4 regions of the Paenibacillus wenxiniae genome follow, and region 3 is predicted to be linked to each of the others. Evidence: riboswitches for the same ligand, from Rfam matches in the RefSeq annotation. Region 3 holds a riboswitch; each other region holds the start of a gene.
The links. A riboswitch is a leader RNA that binds a small molecule or an ion and turns the genes downstream of it on or off. The one in region 3 is predicted to bind thiamine pyrophosphate.
Positions count from the first base shown of each region.

Region 1: another riboswitch for thiamine pyrophosphate. It lies ahead of tenA (thiaminase II); the one in region 3 lies ahead of thiC (phosphomethylpyrimidine synthase ThiC).
Region 2: another riboswitch for thiamine pyrophosphate. It lies ahead of thiM (hydroxyethylthiazole kinase); the one in region 3 lies ahead of thiC (phosphomethylpyrimidine synthase ThiC).
Region 4: another riboswitch for thiamine pyrophosphate. It lies ahead of AAHF22_RS07355 (ABC transporter substrate-binding protein); the one in region 3 lies ahead of thiC (phosphomethylpyrimidine synthase ThiC).

Region 1 covers NZ_JBCGUH010000003.1:458,448-461,498, forward strand. The annotation lists gene AAHF22_RS07940 (ABC transporter ATP-binding protein) at 1-82, opposite strand, end outside; gene AAHF22_RS07945 (ECF transporter S component) at 60-662, opposite strand; gene tenA (thiaminase II) at 659-1,363, opposite strand; TPP riboswitch at 1,705-1,807, opposite strand; gene AAHF22_RS07955 (S-layer homology domain-containing protein) at 1,933-3,051, opposite strand, start outside.
Region 2 covers NZ_JBCGUH010000009.1:92,896-95,946, reverse strand. The annotation lists gene thiD (bifunctional hydroxymethylpyrimidine kinase/phosphomethylpyrimidine kinase) at 1-357, opposite strand, end outside; gene thiM (hydroxyethylthiazole kinase) at 429-1,253, opposite strand; TPP riboswitch at 1,602-1,704, opposite strand; gene AAHF22_RS16540 (alpha/beta hydrolase) at 2,133-2,963, opposite strand.
Region 3 covers NZ_JBCGUH010000001.1:485,965-489,015, forward strand. The annotation lists gene AAHF22_RS02085 (stalk domain-containing protein) at 1-357, shown strand, start outside; partial or broken gene AAHF22_RS02090 (ABC transporter ATP-binding protein) at 455-1,018, opposite strand; partial or broken gene AAHF22_RS02095 (M42 family metallopeptidase) at 993-1,241, shown strand; TPP riboswitch at 1,405-1,508, shown strand; gene thiC (phosphomethylpyrimidine synthase ThiC) at 1,704-3,051, shown strand, end outside.
Region 4 covers NZ_JBCGUH010000003.1:307,344-310,394, forward strand. The annotation lists gene AAHF22_RS07345 (Spo0E family sporulation regulatory protein-aspartic acid phosphatase) at 1-18, opposite strand, end outside; gene AAHF22_RS07350 (pyridoxamine 5'-phosphate oxidase family protein) at 526-942, opposite strand; TPP riboswitch at 1,125-1,236, shown strand; gene AAHF22_RS07355 (ABC transporter substrate-binding protein) at 1,325-2,359, shown strand; gene AAHF22_RS07360 (MTH1187 family thiamine-binding protein) at 3,008-3,051, shown strand, end outside.

The DNA.
Region 1 (3,051 bases), on a different contig from region 3:
CCGGTCGCTCCTGACTGTAAAAGCGTACCGATAATCCATCACAGCCGAGATACTTTGCCTTATGAACCGGTTGGAAGACCATTGCCTGTTCCTCTTCTGCGACGCGACTTCATCATTTCATACGAATTTAGCACACCGGTACGCGCCAGCGCTTCAACTACAATCTTGGCAAGCAGTCCGCCCAGCAGGATGCCACTCACGACCTGAATGCCGAGCGTCAGCCAGAACATCGTCATCGTGTAATAGCCCATTCCATTCGCAATCACGCTGTAAATCATACTGCCAACCGCAGCCAATGCGCCGGATAACATCAGCGTCCACACATTAAAGCGACGATAGCCAAAAATCGCAAATGCCAGCTCTGCCCCCAGTCCTTGAAATACCCCGATCAGCAGCGCCGACAAACCAAAATGACTCCCGGTCAGCATCTCAACCGCTGCCGCTGCCACTTCAGCAATAAGCGCGGCTCCCGGCTTGCGGATAATATACGCCACAATCGGACTGGCAATGACCCAGATACCAAACATAAAGCCTGCTCCTACCGGCCCAACGAGCGCAGAGATCGGAATCCATAGTGTAGACCAGCCCAGATATACTACCCCACATGCCACAGACAAAATGACCGCGAGCACGACCTCCTTCATATTCCACGTCCGGCTCATGCGCGTGTCACCTCCACCGCATCATGCTCATTCAGCGGCACCGGCCAATCTTCCAGCGTGTACGCCATATCCCAGAACAGATATTCATACTGGCAGCTCAAAATAAAATGGCGCTTCATCCGCTCCCGATGCTCTAGTGTTGTACGCGCTGCAATTTCATCCAATCGCTGGCAAAAGCGCTCGGTAATCGTATCGGTGCGATTACCATAAAAGTCGATCCACTCGTAAAATGGATGCGTGGCATCTGGCTTCACTTCATCCAGCAGACGCTTGCCAATTTCCCAGTATGTCCACGGGCAGGGTAGCAATACCGCCAAAATATCACCCAGATCGCCTTCCTGTGCTGCGGTGAGCATATGCCGAATATAGTTGTGCGCCGACGGTGCCAGCGGATAACCTTGCAATTGCTCGTAGGGTACACCTGCTATCTCACAAAAGTTATTGTGCGGATGAATCTCGCTATGCAGTACAAAGCCAATCTGCTCATTAAACATCGCCATATCGTCACGATGCTGGCATTTGGCAATCGCCGTACCATAAATGCGCATAAATGCATTTAAATATTCAAAATCCTGCTTCACATAATGTACTAACTGCTCCGGCTTTAACGTCCCTTCCGCAATCCCACGTACAAAAGGATGGGCATAAATCGCCTCAAATACCGGATCGGCTGCCTGTCTAATTTCTTTTGAAAAACTCATCATTTCCTCGCTCCTTTTCAAGTAAAAGTAATCGGAAAGAGCCTCCCTGAGCTAGTAGCGTACGATATTTTGCTGTGCAAAAATCCTTTTCATCGCATCACGTGTTAGGAGACCGCTAACACTAGATCAGTGCGATATTTTGCTGCGCAAAAATCCTTTTCATTGCACCTCGTGTTAGTAGATCGCTAACACTAGTAGCGTACGATATTTTGCTGCGCAAAAATCCTTTTTCATTGCACCCCGTGTTAGGAGATCGCTAACACTAGATCATACAATGTTTTGCGACGCAAAAAAGCCGCTCCATATGGAGCGGCAGTATAAACGGCATAGATGATCCTATCCCTGCACGGTCTCCACTTTCCTACGCTAGTACGAACTAGATCAGGTTCCAAGGGTCCGAGGCAATCTCGTCTCAGCCAGTATATGGCTCCCCTAGTGGTCTTTCTCGTATAAGTCCTGCATCTCCCCTAACGAAGCGGATGACAGCAGAGCTGTTTGATTGCTTTTTACTCTACACAGCACGATTACGTCTGTCAAGCAGATCAACGACCGAGCAGGTGAGAAACGGCTTATTTTATAAACATATACGTGTCTTTCGGATACTTGCTCCACTCATACGATAAGTTAAACTGATTGGAACCATACCCGATACCGTCTTTACGTAAAATGGTTCCGCCGTTAGACAGGATTGGATTTTTTGAATTCGGATCACCGAGCACATCCAGCACGGTGTTGCCTCGCTTCAGAACAATACCTGTAATATTGTAATCGGCTGTTGAAGCGAACATCACCTCGTCATTATAATAAGACGCAGACGTAATATCAAAGAAATCGTAAAAGTTCGAATTTAGCACAATATAGTTCATTCCTTGTGAACTACCGTCGTACAGGAGCGGAAGATTAAAGCTGCTGATCGTATTGGTGTTTTTCGTCCACTTATAAAACGTCAGGCTGTAATCTTTATTTTTGCTTGCAGCCGAGCTTGTATTCATCAATAGCACCGTACGTCCATTTGAACCTTCTACATATTGCGAGAAATACATATCCTTCGTCGTTACCGGGTCCTGCTTCACTGCGAATACGACAGCTCGTCCATCTGCACCGATTACCCATTGCAGCACAGGCAGTGAGGTCAATGACAGTGACGTATTGTTCAGAGGCGTTGGGCCTGTAAAGGTAGAATCGGCTGTACCCATATACATCGTGAAGGAATTCTGTCCTGGGAACAGATCAGACAGATCATAATTCACGGAATTCATACCATATTTCATATTCACGGTAATGATAGACGTGTTCATTAGCAATGCATTATGCACCTTGAGCGTGTATTGAACCGTGCCGCCAGCCCCATCGTCTGCTGTAATGATCACATTCGTTACACCGCTGATCGCGCCTGCTTTGAGCGTGAGCATATTGCCACTAATCGATGCATTAGCCACATCCGTATTGCTGGAAGTCAGCGTATACGTTAATACGTCTCCATCCTCATCACTGAACAGTTGACTCAGATCGTAATTGCGATCATTCGTTACGCCCGGCGTAAGCATTTGCTCTGAAACCGAAGCGACAACGGTTGGTGCATGATTGATTTTTACAACCTGCACGGCAAAGGAAGAGCTATTGCGGCGACCGTATTTATCGTAAACGTCAAACGTAACGGTCGTATTGCCAAGCTGAATCGGCGTGAG
Region 2 (3,051 bases), on a different contig from region 3:
TTCTTGCAGCAGCACCGAACCGCCTTTGGCTACCATCACCGGATCGATCACCAGTGTCGTCCAGCCATAGGCTTGTACCGCTTGCGCCACTTCGCGAATAATCTCGGCGCTAAACAGCATGCCTGTTTTAACCGCAACAGGCTGTAGATCATCTCCAATCGAATGCAGCTGCTGGACAATACCTGCCATTTCGACCGGATAGACACCCTGTACGCCTGCTGTATTTTGCGCGGTAATTGCTGTAATGACAGACATACCATATACGCCCAGCTCCTGAAATGTTTTCAAATCCGCTTGAATGCCTGCTCCGCCTCCACTATCTGAGCCGGCAATCGTTAATGCTTGTGGGATATGCATCATCTTTCGCTCCTTTGCCATTTGCTATTGTCTATTGTCAATCCAATCGTGAACATGGATCATGGGTCGCCTCAATGCTTCGTTTCATGTGCCGAATCCAGATGTCGCTGAATAAGACAATGCCCATCCACCTGCTCCGGTGTAACCATAGATAATCGATTCAAAAATGCCATTTGAAAACTGCCTGTTCCCTGTCCACCCGCATCGATAGCCGCCAGCTCAGCAGCAAGTCCGTAACACGCTACCGCCTCGGTTACCGCTTTCAGACGTTGCTCGGTATCGTTCACCACCGCAGCAAAGGCAGCAACGACAGAACTGAGCAGGCAGCCCGCACCTGTAACTTGAGTAAGCAGCGCATGTCCGTTACTGACGGTATTCACCTGCACGCCATCGGTCACGATATCCTGTTCGCCTGTAATGACAACAATACAGCCAAGCTTGCGTGCCGCTCGCAAAGCAAGTTCCTTCCGATCTCCGGTTCCTCCGCCAGCATCTACGCCTTTGATCTGCCAGTTCTCGCCGATCACATGCGCAATCTCTGCCACATTGCCTCGTAAAATATCCACTTTCACCTCAGCGACGATCTCATGCGCGGAAGCGGTACGATACGAGGTCGCCCCTGCACCGACCGGATCAAATACAACCGGTACACCTGCACGATTCGCCGCCTTCCCTGCTAGCTTGATCGACTGTACCGTATACGGGTCAAGCGTTCCCATATTCAGCATGACCGCGCCTGCCATCGCCGCTACATCCTCGACTTCTTCATGCGCAAACGCCATAAATGGCGAAGCTCCCAGCGCAAGCAATCCATTCGCGGTAAAATTCGTAACGACCACGTTCGTAATATTGTGTATAAGCGGATTCACGCTACGTACTTGCTGTAAAAATGACATTTCATTCGCCTCCCAGATATCATTTTGATTCTTCCTCGTTGTCCCTGAACAGGTATACGGCTACTGCTATGCCAGCTCTAGCTGTCTCAGCTTAGCAGTTTTTACATCGTCAACAGTCTTTACAGGGCTAGGGCTAGCGGTCTGTGTATCACTAGCAGTCTGTACATCCCCAGTATGCTGACTTTCCGCTATACCACCGATACCCGCTTTACCTGGCAATTTGCTACCTCACAACCCCATATACAACAAAAAACCCACCGATCTCCCGTGAGAGAAAGGTGGGTCATATCCGTTCACTTATTGTTGAGGAAACCCTTACAGTCTGAGTCCGCCTCATAAGTTGAAATGAATAGTCATCTTCCACTTCCCTCCGCTGGTATGATCCAGATCAGGTTCCAAGGGTCCGAATATCGTATCCGTCTCAGCCATCAAGGCTCCCCTAGTGAAATTGCTGCCACGCTATGCTGCTTTGTAACGCATAGTCGGCTCGTTCGTTATGCAGATGTACGTTATAGCGATATCGTACAATATCGCTAATGTGTAGCAGCTACTATTTGCTGTATAGATCTAGCATGACAGGCATACGCCTATGCTGCTAATGTTTCTTTACCATACCACGGGCATCGTACTTTGGCAAAGTGTACAGTATTTTGCCTATTTTAGGTATGCGTTATCGTGCGGTGACTTCTAATATGGATCATACACATGCAGCGACCTTTTTCATCAGCTGGGCTAGACCGTTGAGTATCGCACAAGATCATGTGATGTTAGATCGTTCATTGCTATCATAAGATCATACAGTCATAAGATCATCTAATACTGCGCTAAACCTTCCAGTACTAGATGATATCATTCAGTACGATATCATTCAGTACTGCGCTAGATCATCCAATGCTGCCACTGCGTCTGTGCAGCGGAACGCTCTGACAACCATTTGCATGTATGCTCCAACAACTCGCGGCGATGGGGTCCTGACGAATACGTGTGATCTGCCTGGAAAATAATCTCTTTGTCACAACGACCTTCGCTCCGTGTCCACAATTCCTTTTGATATAAAAAGGCATAGTCAACTGGAATCACATCGTCTCCCGTTCCGTGAATCACAAGCACATCGCCTTGAAAACGGCGTACTTCCTGAAACGGCTGGAAATGACCGAGCGATTCAAAATACTCCGGTGCAAAGCCATAACCGAGAAAATCAGCTTCGCCTTCCAATACCGCCTGGTCATACGTTTCTCTGCCAACAATTTTGACGATATCATTAAATGGATGACCGACCGGCGACCATAACACCAGATGGTTCACACGTCGATCACGTACCGCAGTCAAAATAGCGACAGCTCCGCCCAGACTATGTCCAAGTAAGGTGACCCGAGTCGGATCAATATCATTGCAATTCATTACATAATCCAAAATGGTACGCGTCTGTTCGACCATCGATTCTAATCCCTGCTGACCATATTCACCTGTGCTTTCTCCGCAACCTGCATAGTCAAAGCGTACAACCATATAGCCTTCGTTCGCCAGCTTGCGTGCACTTTTGACAAATAAGCGATCCGTACCGATCCGATTCCCTACAAAACCGTGACAGATCACGATTAGCGGAGTTCGACCTTTTCCTTTGCCTTCCGGCTTATGGTCTGCAACCGGATAATGTATACTCGCAGCCAGATCAACCTCATGATGACGAATCGTAATATTGCGTTCCATAATGAACTCCTCCTTAAAAGATGCTAGTTTCGTACACGATATATGCTGCATTCGCGTGTTAGCGTATGCTGATACACCGACAGATATA
Region 3 (3,051 bases):
CAACCGATTCAACTAGAATTGAATGGAACACTGCTTCATCCTGTGAATTCACCAAAAATGGTTGGTAATTATGTATATGTACCGATTAGAGGTGTTTTACAAGAGATGGGTTCGACTGTGAATTGGAACAAAAACCAAAAAAATCTAGTGAAGATTACGAGTAAAAATACGATGATTCAATTACAAGTCGACCAAAAATATGCCATGATTAATGGAAAAGCAGTCCAGTTAGATGCTCCAGTTGTTTATATTGATGGAAGCATGTTTGTACCGTTACGCTTTATTTCGCAGGCTGAAGGCGCTACTGTCAATTGGGATTCAAACTTATATACTGTGAGTATCTCTTTTAAAAATTAATCTAAAGCAGAAAATATACAAATTAAAACCCGCAGACATCAGAATAAAACGTTCTGTCTGCGGGTTTCTCTGTTATGATTCTATACTACTTGCTTTTCTACCCCTGCTCCGCAATCTTCTCCGCCAGCTCATTCAAATACGTCCAGCGCTCCATCAAATGCTCCAGCTCCTGCTCGGCATTCGCTTGCTCGATCATAAGTTCTTGCAAACGGACGGAATCGCTGAATGCGGCTTCCATTTCGGTCGTGATGCGTTCTAGCTTTTGCTCGGCAGCTTCAATCATGCTGTCGATCTGCTCGTATTCGCGTTGTTCCTTATAGCTGAACTTGAGCTTATCGCGGGATGAGCTGCGTTTATTGGCTTCGCCTGCGGATTCACTGGCATCAACGCCAACGTTGCTATTAGCCGCTGGTGTGCTGCTGGCTGCTTTGGGCTGTGCTGCTCCTTTACCTTCAGCGGCTAAACCCGACTTCATCGATTGTCCGCCTGTACGCTCCTCATACTCGCTATAGTTACCCGCATGAATGCTAACGACACCGCCGCCTTCAAGCGCGAATATTTTCTCACAGGTGCGATCCAGGAAATAGCGATCATGGGATACGGCTAGTACAACGCCTGGGAATTCCTCTAAATAGTCTTCCAGTACCGTCAAGTATGAAATGACCGGCAAGCTGGCAGAGCTGGCTAAACGTGAAGGGATTCCGTTTGTGCTTGATGTGTATCCGCATTATGGTTCGGATGCATCAGCAGCATTGTCGGCTGGCAATAACATCCGTGCGGCATTGATCGGGCCGGAGGTGCATGCGTCGCATGCGATGGAGCGTACGCATAGTGATGCGGTGATCAATACGACAAGATTGCTTGGGGCTTATATTACAGAATAATGAATACATGACTATGACGTCATCGTTATTTTAAACGAACGTCTTATTTAATATACCTGCATTAAATTAACAAGCTATTAAACACCTACTTTACACGATATGATGCGGCATACTCTGGAAAAAGTTGACAGAATGCGCTTCATCATCGTATAGTGTGTAGCGAGACATCCACTGGGGGCGCCTGTATAGGCTGAGATAAAGCATTGCTTTTGTCCCTTTGAACCTGATCTGGGTCATGCCAGCGTAGGAAAGTGGTGCAATGATGACTGGCTTTGTTTGCCTGTGATCGTATTGCCGCTTCCGTTCGCCGGAGGCGGCTTTTTGACGTCTGCGGTGAACATAGAAGCGATGATACAGATCATCTGGCTTATTGTACCTATACAAATGACGTCTGTCCTCTCATGCTCCCTGCCTCGCAGTCTCCGATGGATGCTATCCATATACTGTAGGAGGATTTAGAAAATGACGATTTTGACCACCCCATTGCCTGGCAGCCGTAAAGTGTACACGATAGGTTCGCGCCCTGACATTCAGGTGCCTGAACGCGAAATTGCCCTTTCCCCCACTGACATACGCGGTGTAGAAACGGCAAATGAGCCGCTGCGTGTGTACGATACGAGCGGTCCCTATACCGATGAAGAAGCAATGATTGATATTCGTAAAGGCTTACCCGCTTTACGTGCAAGCTGGATTGTGGAACGTAACGATTGCGAATATACGAATGGACGTATGACACGTCCAGAGGATAATGGCTTTTCCAATCAGGATAAGGTCGATCAGCAGGGTGCTGAGCCGTTTCCCCATTACGGGCGCAGGCCGTTACAGGCAAAAGCAGGACAGAATGTAACCCAGCTTCATTATGCCCGTCGTGGTATCATAACGCCGGAAATGGAGTTTATCGCTATTCGTGAAGGAATGGAATCGGAAACCATACGTGCCGAAGTTGCAGCCGGACGCGCGATTATCCCGGCTAATATTAACCATCCTGAACTAGAACCGATGATTATTGGACGCCGTTTTCATGTGAAAATCAATGCGAATATCGGCAATTCGGCAGTTGCTTCCTCCATTGAGCAAGAAGTCGAAAAAATGACCTGGGCAACACGCTGGGGTGCCGATACGATTATGGATTTGTCCACCGGCAAAAATATTCATACGACGCGTGAATGGATTATTCGCAATTCACCTGTACCTGTTGGGACTGTACCGATTTACCAGGCATTAGAAAAAGTCGGTGGTCGTGCTGAGGAATTAAGCTGGGACGTGTATCGAGATACGTTAATTGAGCAGGCAGAGCAAGGTGTAGATTATTTTACGATTCATGCAGGCGTGTTGCTACGTTACATTCCGCTTACAGCTAAGCGCGTAACCGGTATCGTTAGTCGCGGTGGTTCCATTATGGCGGCATGGTGTCTGGCTCATCATCAGGAAAACTTCCTCTATACTCATTTTGCAGACATTTGCGAGATTATGAAGGCGTACGATATTAGCTTTTCGCTCGGAGATGGACTGCGTCCTGGTTCGATTGCAGACGCCAACGATGCCGCCCAATTTGCCGAGCTGGATACACTGGGGGAGTTGACACAAATCGCCTGGCAGCATGATGTGCAGGTCATGGTCGAAGGTCCCGGTCATGTACCGATGCATCTTATACAGGAAAATATGGATCGCCAGTTGGATGTGTGTAAGGAAGCGCCCTTTTATACGCTTGGTCCGCTGACGACTGATATCGCGCCTGGCTATGATCATATTACAAGCGCCATTGGTGCAGCAATGATCGGTTCGATGGGTACGGCAATGCTCTGCTATG
Region 4 (3,051 bases), on a different contig from region 3:
CATCTTTCTCAAATCCAAGGAAACCACCTCCCGTCGATTATCCCTTCCGGCATCCATCATCCGCACTGACCAGCAGCGTTCTACTGCTATGGAGGAGACTCCGTCTGGAAACGGTATGTCACCTTGTCGTATGATCGCTCATACGTAAATAGGATGCTACGCACTGCTATAAAAACACCGTTGATTATATCCTATTATTCATAGGATGAACCACATGCTTAATAACTAAAATTTGTAGCTTTATATTCGTTATACCTTAATTTTACAAGCCGTTTCAAGTTCCTACAGTCCCTATTTTATCCTGATAATGGAAGCAAAAACTGACAAAAAATACGCTTCTTCCCCTCCCTATGTACACGTAAATATTACAAAATTCGATAACGAATAAACGTGTTTTCTAGCTCTTCTCAGTCAAGGCGCGCAAAAAGCGGACTCCAGCAATTGTGCCTGAGTCCGCTTATGGTTCGTTCCAAAGCGCTGAATAGCGCTAATTTTGTCGGATAAATACGCGTTACATGTCGGCGATTATGCTTCCCATGTTTGACGATTACCGTCCTGATCGATGTATTCAATCGTTTGCGGTGTAATATCCAGTACGACATAGTCCGGATCATCCGGGCCATCCAGCCACTTTTTGAACTCGTCTTTCCAGACGCGCTCTTTCAGTTCGCTGTCACTGGACACTTTGCAAGTCGCTTCAATCTGTACAACTTCGTTGTTGCCGCCCTTTTCATAGCCAAGCAGCAAGTAGCAGTTCGGGTTCTGCTCCAACTCTTCTACTTTATGTGTTTTGCGATCTGTCGCCAGATGGATCTGTAATCCATCATTATATATTGCCATATAGCGGACACGTGGCTTGTTGTTCTCCACTGTGCCAAATGAGCAAAACGGATTGTTCGATAGGGCTTTGATGATTGCTTGTTCTGTAGTTGCTGTACTCATAATCAAGCTCCTTTCACAATTCACATCGAAATAGGTTCGTCTAAGTTCCATGTTTCGCGTCAGACGCGTTCATGTCTCCACTCGTTACATACCCGCTCTGTTGCATGCTGAACCGCATCCCCCTGCTACGATCCTGCTGGACAGGTCGTTCATGCTCGTCTATAATTACACCTAGAAAAAGCGCATAACGTGTGGGGAGCTGGAGGAGTTCGGCTGAGAGTGTATTCGATTAATACTGACCCTTATACCTGATCTGGATAATGCCAGCGTAGGAAGCTACACATGCCATGTATGTAAGCTCATATATGCACCTATGTCGTCCCGGGTCCGGGGCGCTTTTTTATTTTATACAGGTTAGTAGACGAAGGGAGAAATAACAGCAATGAGAAAACTTGGAACGATGCTGGGCACGCTGCTGCTCGTAAGCGCCTTACTCATCATGACCGCATGTGGACAAAAGGAAGGGACGACTTCCCAAACCGCGTCTAATGGCAGCACACCCGCGCTTAAAGATGTACAGGTGGTGCTGGATTGGACACCAAATACGAACCATACCGGACTGTATGTCGCTCAGCAAATGGGTTATTACAAAGATGCCGGACTGAACGTCGAGATTATCCAACCGGGTCAGAGCGGCGCGGATACGCTCGTTGCTTCCGGTAAAGTGCCATTCGGCATCAGCTATCAGGAAAGCGTAACGCAAGCACGTGTACAGGGTGTCCCACTCGTATCGATTGCAGCAATCATTCAACATAATACATCCGGCTTTGCCGCACCGGTTGATCGCGGCATCAAAACACCGAAAGACATGGAAGGCAAATCCTACGGCGCATGGGGTTCTCCGGTAGAAGAAGCGGTCATGAAGTCGATTATGGATACCGATGGCGGCGATGTGAGCAAAGTGAAAAGCGTCAATATCGGCGATGCCGACTATTTTACAGCTGTAAAAAAAGGCATTGATTTTGCATGGATCTACTACGGCTGGACTGGAATCGAAGCGAAACTACGCGGCGAACCGCTCGATATGCTGTACGTCAAAGATTACTCACCAAGTCTGGATTACTACACACCGGTCATCACTACCAATGAACAACAAATTCAAAAAGACCCCGAACTGGTCAAAGCTTTTATGAGCGCAACCGCTAAAGGCTACGAATACGCGATTGCCAATCCCGACAAAGCAGCCGATATCCTGATCAAAGCCGTACCTGATCTCGATCCTAAACTCGTCAAAGCAAGCCAGGAATGGCTATCCCCACGCTATCAAGACGACGCTTCCCAGTGGGGACTGCAAAAAGAGCAGGTATGGAAAGGCTACGCCGACTGGATGTACAAACAGAAACTACTCGAACAACCACTCGACGCTAGCAAAGCCTTTACCAACGAGTTCTTGCCAGCACCGCAAACAAGTAAATGATTGCTGCTAACGTAATTGATTTGAAAGTGCTTGATTTCATGGATGTCGCTTTGTGACTTCAATGTTGCTTCGTTGCCTTGATATTACTTCGTTGCTTTAAGCGTGCTTCCTTGCCTTGATATCACTTCATTGTTTTGAGCGTGCTTTCTTCCCTTGATATCGCTTCATTGTTTTAGCTTTGATATTGCTTCGATCGCGCATCAGAGCGTTAATGAGAAGTGACTTTCATTTTACTGGAGAAGTAGCCTTTATCTTATTAAGGTAGAGTTTAGGAATAAGGTGAGATTTAGGATGAAATTGCGTGGCACGGAATAAATTACAATCAGTGATGAAGCATATGATTTTTTATAAAGTATTTTTTAAAGTAACATGCGTTACGGCTATAAAATAAACAGGGTAATACAACATCATTTTGCGAAGACGTGTGTGCAAACAATGATGCGAGCAGCACGGAGCGGAGGGACGGAAATAAGGGGAAAGGACGACTTTTGAGCACGGGAATCTACAACTCACTCCTACTCCGTAGATTCCTGTGCGAGACGGGAGTCCGTCCCCTTATTCCTTCCCGGAGTGGTGTATGCCCACCACCATAGTTTGCAAACAGCGTCCCCAGCAAAAGATGTTTATTACCAACTCAGGAGGAAAATCATGTCACACACCCTACTCAGCATTCAAGTCATCCCCAAAACACA